3 regions of the Aquamicrobium sp. genome follow, and region 1 is predicted to be linked to each of the others. Evidence: riboswitches for the same ligand, from Rfam matches in the RefSeq annotation. Region 1 holds a riboswitch; each other region holds the start of a gene.
The links. A riboswitch is a leader RNA that binds a small molecule or an ion and turns the genes downstream of it on or off. The one in region 1 is predicted to bind cobalamin.

Region 1 (3,273 bases):
GACGTCGGCGTCCATCGCTGCGATGCCGTCGATGATGTCGTTGAACTCCGAGTAGCACATATGGGTGTGGATCTGGGTCGCGTCCGCCACGCCCGAGGCGGTGAGCCGGAAGCACTCGACGGCCCAGCCGAGATAGGCCTTCCACTCGGAACGGCGCAGCGGCAGGCCCTCGCGCAGGGCGGCCTCGTCGATCTGGATCATCGTCGCGCCGGCCGTCTCGAGGTCGACGACCTCGTCGCGGATGGCGAGCGCGATCTGGCGGCAGGTGCGCTCGCGCGGCTGGTCGTCGCGCACGAACGACCAGTTGAGGATCGTCACCGGCCCGGTCAGCATGCCCTTGACGGGCCTTGGCGTCAGCGACTGCGCGTATTGCCACCACGCCACCGTCATCGGCCGCGGGCGCGAGACGTCGCCATAGATGATCGGCGGGCGCACGTAGCGCGAGCCGTAGCTCTGCACCCAGGCATGCTTGGTGAAGGCGAAGCCGGAAAGCTGCTCGCCGAAATACTGCACCATGTCGTTGCGCTCGAACTCGCCATGGACCAGCACGTCGAGGCCGATCTCCTCCTGCCAGCGGATCGCGGCTTCCGTCTCGCGCTTGAGGAACGCCTCGTAGTCGAGATGGCTCAGCTCCCCCTTGGCGTGGGCGGCGCGCGCCTTGCGCACCTCGGCCGTCTGCGGGAACGAGCCGATGGTCGTGGTCGGGAAGGCCGGCAGGCCGAGCTTGTCGCGCTGGACCCGGCTGCGCGTGGCGAAATCGCTGGCTCTGGTTTTCATTGCCGCGCCGATGCCGGCGATGCGGCCCTCGACCAGCGGGTCGTGCACCTTGGGCGAGGCGGCGCGGGCGGCGGCGGCCTGCGAGGCGGCCTTGAGCGCGGCAAGGACGGCGCTGCGCCCTTCCGCGAGCGCCCGCGACAGCGTCACCAGCTCGCCCTGCTTCTGCGCCGCGAAGGCGAGCCACGACTTCACGTCCGCGTCGAGCGCGGTCTCGAGGTCGAGATCGATCGGCACATGCAGCAGAGACGAGGACGGCGCGACCTCGATGCGGGCGAGCGGCCAGCCGGCCACCACCGGCTTGATGCGGTCGAGGATGGCGCAAAGGTCGGCGCGCCAGACGTTGCGCCCGTCGACCAGGCCGAGCGACAGCACGAGGTCCTTGCGCGCCAGCCGGCCGACCGCTTCGAGCTGCTCCGGCGCGCGCACGAGATCGACATGGAGGCCGGCGACAGGCAGCGAAAGCGCGGTGTCGAGATTGTCGCCGAGCGCGCCGAAATAGGTGGCGAGCATGATCCTGAGGTCCGGCGCGGCCTTCGCCAGCCGCTCATAGGCGAAGCGGAACGCCTCGCGCTCGTTGGGGATCAGGTCGAGCACCAGCGCCGGCTCGTCGATCTGCACCCAGTCGGCGCCGGCCAGCCGCAGGCGGCGCAGCAGCTCCTCATAGACCGGCAGCAGCCGCGGCAGCAGCGCCAGCGGGTCGAAGCCTTCCTCCTGCGACTTGCCGCGCCTGAGCAGCGTCACCGGGCCGAGGATCACCGGCCGCGTGTAGATGCCGAGCGCCTTCGCTTCGAGGAACTCGTCCACCGGCTTCGACGAGGACAGCGCGAAGGCCTGATCGGACGAGAACTGCGGCACCATGTAGTGGTAGTTGGTGTCGAACCACTTGGTCATCTCCAGCGCCGGGACGCCATCGTGGGGGCCATGGGCCGGATCGGCGCAGCCGTTGCCGCATTCGGCATGGGCATTGCCCTCGCTGCCGCGCGCCATGGCGAAATAGGTGTCGAGCGGCACCTCGCCGCCCTGCCAGCCGTAGCGGGCCGGAACCGCGCCGACGAGGACGATCGTGTCGAGCACATGGTCGTAGAGCGAGAAGTCGTTGGACGGGATCCTGGTGATGCCGCGCGCGCGCTGCTCCTCCCAGTTGGCGGCGCGCAGCCGCTTGGCGGTTTCGAGCAGCGCTGCGGCGGAAGATTTGCCCGACCAGTAGGATTCGAGCGCGAATTTCAGCTCGCGGCGGCGGCCGATGCGCGGCACGCCCAGCGTTGCGACGGGAACTTTCTGCGGAAGCGACATGACCATACCCCGATTGTTGGGGCGGAGGCGCGAAAGCGTGCAGGGCGGCCGTGCCGCGTCATGCATGCCACCGGGACACCCCGCCCGTGGATGTTTCTCGCCGTGGCAGGTCTCCTGGCTTGCGGGTCCTCGCCTTCATCCGTCTTCCCGGAGCGGCTGGCTCCAGTGACGTCATTGGATGACGGCTCGCCGCTTACAGTTGCGGGGGCAGCGCCGGTCTTGCCGCCTCGCGGGCGACTCACCGGCTTCCCTCTTTGCTTCGGCATGCACGAGTGCCTGCCGAAGAACCACGACGGACGCACTCTATCGAAGTCCGGGCGGTTGTCAATGTGATATAAAGAAATCTTTATGTCTTTAAATCACGCCGGAAGGAAGAAATTTCCGGTGCCCGCCTTGCCCGCCGGAAGGGCCTCCAATCGGTATGGATAGATTGTCGCGGACGCGAAGGTTGCTTGATCTGCGACAAACTGGAGTTCTATATGCAAGTTTATAAGGGATCGGCCCGGCGAAGGCGTCGGGCCGCGCGAACTTCCGGAGCTTGCCATGTCGAGAACAGCATCATCGGGTCGGACCGTCCTCACCCGCCGCAAGGCGCTCGCCGCCGCGGCCGCCTCCGCTGCCTGTCTTGCGCTGCCGCCGTCGGTGCGCCGGGCGTCGGCGGCGAAGCTGCCGTCGCTGACGCTCTACGGCCCGCCGGCCGGCCCCAGCATCTCGCTGGCGCACGCGGTCGCCTCCGGCAAGCTCTCCGCCATCGCCGACAAGGCCGAGTTCAAGGTGTGGCGCAACCCTGACGAGATGCGCGCCGGCCTGACCTCCGGCACGATGCAGGCGCTGATCCTCCCGGTTCAGGTCGCCGCCAATCTCTACAATCGCGGCCTGCCGGTCCGGCTCCTCAACGTCATGACCGACGGCCTGCTCTATATCGTCTCGGCCGACCCGACCCTGTCGAGCATCCCGGCGCTCAAGGGCAGGACGCTCGCGGTTCCGTTTCGCAACGACATGCCCGACCTGGTGATGGGCAGGCTGCTCGCCCATCATGGGTTGAAGCCCGGCACCGACATCACCCTCGAAAGCGCCGGCTCGCCGATCGAGGCGATCCAGCTCCTGATGGCGGGGCGGGTCGATGCCGTCCTGTCGACCGAGCCGGCCGTCTCGGCCGCGATCCTGCGCGGCGCGGCCGGCGGCAAGGCGGTGCGGCGCGTC
Region 2 (3,273 bases), 1.1 Mb from region 1:
CCGCGCCGTACATCCGGCACAGCCTCGCATGATGAAGGAAGGCGTCCTCGCCCTCCTTCATCGAGATCGAGTTGACGATGGGCTTGCCCTGAACGCATTTGAGGCCGGCCTCGATCACCTCCCATTTGGAGCTGTCGATCATCACCGGCACGCGGGCGATGTCGGGCTCGGCGGCGATCAGGTTGAGGTACTCGACCATCGCCTTCTGCGAGTCGATCAGGCCCTCGTCCATGTTGATGTCGATGACCTGCGCGCCGCCCTCGACCTGGTCGCGCGCCACGTCGAGGGCGGCGGCGTAGTCGCCGGCGGTGATGAGCTTGCGGAAGCGCGCCGAGCCGGTGACGTTGGTGCGCTCGCCGACATTGACGAAGGGGATGTCCTTCGTCAGCGTGAACGGCTCCAGCCCCGACAGGCGCATCCGCGGCTTCAGCTTCGGAACGCTTCTCGGCGGGTGCTTCGCAACCGCCTCGGCGATGGCGGCGATGTGCTCCGGCGTCGAGCCGCAGCAGCCGCCGACGACATTGACCAGTCCCTCGCGCGCGAATTCCTCGACCTGGGCGGCCATGAAGTCGGGCGTCTCGTCATACTGGCCGAAGGCGTTGGGCAGGCCGGCATTGGGATAGGCGCAGGTAAACGTGTCGGCGACGCCGGAAATCTCGGTCAGATGCGGGCGCATCGCGGCCGCGCCCAGCGCGCAGTTCAGACCGACCGAAAAGGGTTTCGCATGGCGGATCGAATGCCAGAAGGCCGTGGGCGTCTGGCCTGAAAGGGTGCGGCCGGAAAGGTCGGTGATGGTGCCGGAGATCATCACCGGCAGATGGATCCCTTTTTCCGTGAATATCTCCCCGCAGGCGAAGATCGCCGCCTTGGCGTTGAGCGTGTCGAAGATCGTCTCGATCAAGATGATGTCGGCGCCGCCGTCGATCAGCCCGCGCAGCTGCTCGCCATAGGCGAGGCGCAGATCGTCGAAGGTGACGGCGCGATAGCCGGGATTGTTGACATCTGGCGAGATCGATGCGGTGCGGTTGGTCGGCCCCAGCGCGCCGGCGACGAAGCGGCGCCGTCCGTCCTCCTGCTCCGCGCGGCGCAGCGCGCGCTTCGCCAGCAGCGCGCCGTCGCGGTTCAGCTCGTAGACCATCTCCTCCATGCCGTAGTCGGCCTGCGCGATGGAGGTCGAGGAAAAAGTGTTGGTCTCGACGATGTCGGCGCCCGCCCTGGCGTAGGCATAATGGATGTCCTCGATCGCCTTCGGCTGGGTGAGGATGAGCAGATCGTTGTTGCCCTGCTGGTGGCAGGCGCAGCCGGTAAAGCGGTCGCCGCGGAAATGATCCTCGGCAAAGCCCAGCCCCTGGATCTGGGTGCCCATCGCGCCGTCGAGAACGAGGATGCGCTCGCGCGCCGCCTTTTGCAGGGCGGCCAGAATTTCCGCGCCATCCCGTTTGGGGGCGACGGGGCCGAAGAGCTCGTCGAGAGATGACATTTGCGACGCCCTGCGTTCCTGATGCGACATACAGTCACGTCACATAAAGACATCTTTATGTCAATATGCTCGCCGCTCCTATTGAAAAGAAGCGCCTGTCGCCTTTGGTTCACGCCGATGTCGCTTTCGCGCTCGCGATCTCGCCGCGTTCGTGATCTGATCGTGACGTTCAAGGTGCTCCCCGGAGGATTCCCCGGAGAGATAATTGGGAAGCCGGTTTGACGCCGGCGCTGCCCCCGCAACGGTAGCGGAGCTGAAAGTCCCGACGGACGCCACTGGATCGAAAAGGTCCGGGAAGGCGTCGGGACAGTCCTTCAAACGGACGGCTCCGGAGCCCGGAAACCAGCCCTGGACGGTACAACCCGACTGATCGCGGTGGGCGGTCAAGAGGCAGACGCGCATCGGGCAATGCCGTGCCCGCGGCCATCTCCCCTCAAATCACCACCAGTTCAGTCCTTGTGAGAATGCGAGGACGGACATGGATGCGCGCAATGAAATGCTGAGGCTGATCCACGCGCGGCGCGACGGCTTCAGCCTCGAACAACCTTTTTATGTCGATCCGGATTTCTACAGGCTCGACCTCGAGCTGATCTGGTATCGCGACTGGCTGTTTGTCGGTCACGATTGCGAGATCGCCAGGCCGGGCAGCTATTTCACCTTGCAGGTCGGGGCCTATCCGGTGGTGGTGGTGCGCGGCCGCGACGGCGTCATCCGCGCCCTGCACAACACATGCCGCCACCGCGGCAGCCGGGTGTGCACCGCGCAAAGGGGCATGGCGGCGAAGCTCGTATGCCCCTACCACCAGTGGACCTACGACCTCGACGGCTCGCTGGTCTTCGCCCGCCAGATGGGAGACGATTTCCGCAAGCAGGATTTCGGCATGAAACCCGTCGCCTGCGAGAGCGTCGCCGGCTACATCTTCATCTGCCTGGCGGACGAGCCGGCCGACTTCGCGCCGTTCCGCGCGCTGATGGAGCCCTATTTCGCGCCGCACCGGCTTGTCGAGGCCAAGGTCGCCTACGAGTCCACGATCATCGAGAAGGGCAACTGGAAGCTGGTCTGGGAAAACAACCGCGAGTGCTACCACTGCGCGGCCAACCATCCGGAACTGTGCAAGACCTATCCGGAAGCCCCGACCGTGACCGGAGTGAGCGGGGCGGAAAGCGACCCGGACATCCTGGCGCACTGGGAGCATTGCGAGGCCGCCGGCCTGCCCTCGCGTTTCGGCATCGACAAAAGCGGGCAGTACCGTGCCACCCGCGCTCCCCTTCTGCGCGATGCCGTCAGCTACACGATGACCGGCCGGCGCGCCGTCCGGCGCAACCTGTCCGACAGCGTCTCGGCCGATCGCATCGGCGCGCTGCTGCTCTATCACTATCCGACCACATGGAACCATGTGCTCGGCGACCATGCGGTGACCTTCCGCGTGCTGCCGCTCGGCCCGACCGAGACGGCGGTGACGACCAAATGGCTGGTCCACAAGGATGCGGTCGAGGGCGTCGACTACACGCTTGAAGAGCTCACCCATGTCTGGACCATGACCAACGACGAGGACCGGCGGATCGTCGAGGAGAACGCGTTCGGCATCGGATCGCCGGCCTACGAGCCCGGACCCTATTCGGCGGAACACGAGGGCGGCGTGATGCAGTTCCTCGAATGGTATGCGGCGTCCATCGGGCCGCGTCTCGCCGAGACCGGCAAGCCCGCGCTGCGCGACGTGGCATAGGAACAGCGATGAACGCGATCACCGATTTTTCCCCCTACCGCCACCTCGACGAGATGACGCCGTGGAA
Region 3 (3,273 bases), 580 kb from region 1:
GAGCTTCACGTCGGCATAGGCCGTCCAGTCGAAGTCGATGGTATCGGCGGCGTATTTCAGGTCCGCGCTGACGGTCCACTTTTCGGCGGGGCGCGCCGTTGCGGCGAGGGTGACGGCATGCCGCGGAACGCGCCAGCTCCGCGTCCCGTCCGAATTGCGCGAGTTCGTGTAGGTGTAGGAGCCGCCGAGGTCGAGCCAATCGGTCGCGGCGTAGGAGAAGGACGCCTCGACGCCGTCGGAAGTCGTCCCGCCGGCAACCTGATCGTAGTAGCCCCAGGGCGGCCCGCCGAAATCGTCGACCCAGAAGATGCGATTGTCGATCTCCAGATGGAAATAGGTGAGGTCGGCAACGAGGCGGCCATCGAGGAAGCGTTGTTCTACGCCGATATCAAAGCTGCGGCTCGTTTCAGGCCGCAGGGTCGGATCGCCGCCGTCCGAATAGAGCTCATAGAGGCTCGGAGCGCGGAAACCGGTCCCGAATGACGAGTGCAGCCGGGTTCCGGTCTGGTCGAACAGATAGGACGCGGTGGCGCGCCAGGTCGTGTGCCCGCCGAACATCGAGTGGTCGTCATGGCGAACGCCCGCTGTCAGCACGAGGTTGTCGACGGGCTCGACGACAGCCTGTACCCAGACCCCGGTAAGGTCGATCTTGCCGAGTGGGGTCCCGCCGCCCCCATCCTCGGCTTCCTGGCGCTCGTGATCGACGCCGTATTGCAACAGAACGCGATCCGTCGCCTCGAACGATCCCTGATAGTCGAACTTTTGCCGCGTGCCGATGAAGGAAGCCGGCGATCCGGCCCAGATGCTCTCCCTGTCGGATTTGAAGCCCTGTACGGAGAACGTGTTCTTCAATCGTCCGTCGAGCAGGTCGAGATTGAAGCCGACCCGGCCTCCCATCATCGTGGCCAGCTCATAGCTGTCGGCATCGTCGGCGCTGCCACCGTCGAACTCGGTCTTCGCATCGATATAGAGCAAGGACCCGAACACCGAGAACGCCTCGTTGATGCGGTGCTCGGCGGCGAGGTCGAAGGTCACGTTCTCGTAGCCGTCGCGCTCGGTGCCGCCGGCCTTCGCGGAAATGCCGTCGTTGCGGAAGCCGGTGACGTTGGCCGCAATCCTCGATCCGCCCTGTGCGCCGGCGAGGCCGTAGCGGCCGCGCACTGTGCCGAACGATCCGCCCTCGACGTGAACCGTATGGCTGATGCCGTCCTCGACCTCGCCCAGCGTGGTGATGTCGACGACGCCGGCGATGGCGCTCGAACCGTAGAGCGTGCTTTGAGAGCCCTTCAGTATCTCCATGCCGGTGACACCGCCCGACAGCAGATACTGGTACTGTGTCAGAACCTGCGTTCCGGTCGTGTCCGAAACGTCGATGCCGTTGTATAGCGTCTTCACATAGGCACCGCCCAAGCCGCGGACGGAGATGCCGGTCTGTGTTCCGATGCCGCCGCTGGAGGTCACCGAAATGCCCGGCAGCCGCGTCAGGTAGTCCGTGACCGAGACGAGCGATTTCGTCTCGATCTCGCCTTGCGTCACCTGCTCGACCTTGGAGCCGGTCTTGCTCTTTTCGGTCGGGGTGCGGTTGGCGGTGACGGTGATCGCCTCGAGGGTGGTGACGCCCTGCTCGTCGGTCTGCGCCGCGTCCTGCGCCTGCGCGGCGCCGGCCATCAATGCCAGCGCGCTGGCGGTGGAGATCAGAAACCTGTTCATGTCAGTCCCCAAAGGTGCTGGGAGGCGCGTTGGCCCCCGGGCTTTTCAAGAACCGCAAGGAAAGGAATTGGGAATTGAACCCGCCCCGGCCCGTTCGCATGCGGCAACACGTTCTCGTGTCACCGCTACGGACGGCCGCGCCTGCATGCCCCTCGCATGCGGACAGGGTGACTGAAGCGGCAGGTCTCCTGGCTTCCCGTGTCTTCGCCTCTCTCCCGCCTTCCCGGCCTTGCGGCCAGTGGCATCTGGAAGATGGCTCAACGGTTACAGTTGCGGGGGCAGCTGCGGATTTGGCCGGACAGCCCGGCCGCACCGCATTCCCTTTTCATCCACCTTTCGGCGGAACCAGCTTCGCCGACTTTGCTAGCGTCACTTCGCCGTTGCGTCAACGCGCGCGGCGTTCCCGCCACAATATTCCCGTAAAATTGGCTTCCAAAAGAAACATGATTGTTTTAGTCGTGTTTTGCCGCCGGCAAGGGCGGGCGAAGGTTGCATGTCGCGGCCGGATGTGAGAGGCATCCGCGCGAGACGCACGCCGGACAGTATGCGAAAGCGGAAAGTGCCAGAATGTCGTCTATCCTGTTGAAGAGTTCACGCTGCCGCCAGCCGGCCGGCCGGGTTTTCGGGCTGCTGCTTGCGGCATTGGCCGTCGCGGCCCTCGCCGCCGGTGTGCCGGCGCGGGCGCAGGAGGCGGCGCCGCCGGCGGCCGTCGAGCAACCCGCCCCGCAGCAGCAGCAACCGGCCACCGCGCCCGAGGCCCCGGTTTCCCAGGCTCCCGCGCCCCAGCAGCCGGCGGCCGGGACGCCTGCCCCGGCTGTCGACGCCGCTCCGCAGCAGGGCGAGGCGCCGTCCGCGCCGCCTGCCGGGCCCCCTGCTGGAATAGACGCTTCCGAGATCGAGATCGCCGAGGACGGCGCGCCGGCCGACGCGCGCGACGACACCCTGCCGCACGATTTGTCGCCATGGGGCATGTTCATGGCCGCCGACTGGGTGGTCAAGGCGGTGATGATCGGCCTCGCCTTCGCCTCGCTCGTCACCTGGACCGTGTGGCTCGCCAAGTCGCTGGAGATCGCCGGCGCCAAGGCCAATGCCGGACGCGGGCTGAAGCGCATCGTCCAGGCCGAGAGTCTGCCCGACGCCGTGCGCTCGCTTCCGGGCAGGGGCGGGCCGGCGGCGCTGATGGTGCGCGCCGCCGCGCATGAGGTGGAAGCCTCGCGCTCGACCCTGCCCTATGGCGGCGCGGCGGGCCTGAAGGAGCGCGTCACCTCGCATTTGTCGCGTATCGAGGCGCAGGCCGGGCGGCGGATGACCCGCGGCACCGGCATCCTCGCCACGATCGGCTCGACCGCGCCCTTCGTCGGCCTGTTCGGCACCGTCTGGGGCATCATGAACTCGTTCATCGGCATCTCTGAGGCGCAGACGACCAACCTCGCCGTCGTCGCGCCGGGCATCGCCGAGGCGCTGCTCGCCACCGCGCTTGGCCTCGTCGCCGCCATTCCGGCGGTGGTGATCTACAACGTCTTCGCGCGCTCCATCGCCGGCTACCGGCTGCTCCTGGCCGAC

Region 2: another riboswitch for cobalamin. It lies ahead of M9945_RS11135 (SRPBCC family protein); the one in region 1 lies ahead of metE (5-methyltetrahydropteroyltriglutamate--homocysteine S-methyltransferase).
Region 3: another riboswitch for cobalamin. It lies ahead of M9945_RS02845 (TonB-dependent receptor plug domain-containing protein); the one in region 1 lies ahead of metE (5-methyltetrahydropteroyltriglutamate--homocysteine S-methyltransferase).

What each region holds. Positions count from the first base shown of each region.
Region 1 covers NZ_JAMLIE010000001.1:1,154,362-1,157,634, forward strand. Annotated here, with positions in the region: gene metE (5-methyltetrahydropteroyltriglutamate--homocysteine S-methyltransferase) at 1-2,070, opposite strand, end outside; cobalamin riboswitch at 2,157-2,377, opposite strand; gene M9945_RS05655 (ABC transporter substrate-binding protein) at 2,614-3,273, shown strand, end outside.
Region 2 covers NZ_JAMLIE010000001.1:2,248,964-2,252,236, reverse strand. Annotated here, with positions in the region: gene metH (methionine synthase) at 1-1,480, opposite strand, end outside; cobalamin riboswitch at 1,636-1,846, shown strand; gene M9945_RS11135 (SRPBCC family protein) at 1,959-3,206, shown strand; partial or broken gene M9945_RS11130 (FAD-binding oxidoreductase) at 3,215-3,273, shown strand, end outside.
Region 3 covers NZ_JAMLIE010000001.1:575,301-578,573, forward strand. Annotated here, with positions in the region: gene M9945_RS02845 (TonB-dependent receptor plug domain-containing protein) at 1-1,710, opposite strand, end outside; cobalamin riboswitch at 1,871-2,075, opposite strand; gene exbB (tonB-system energizer ExbB) at 2,278-3,273, shown strand, end outside.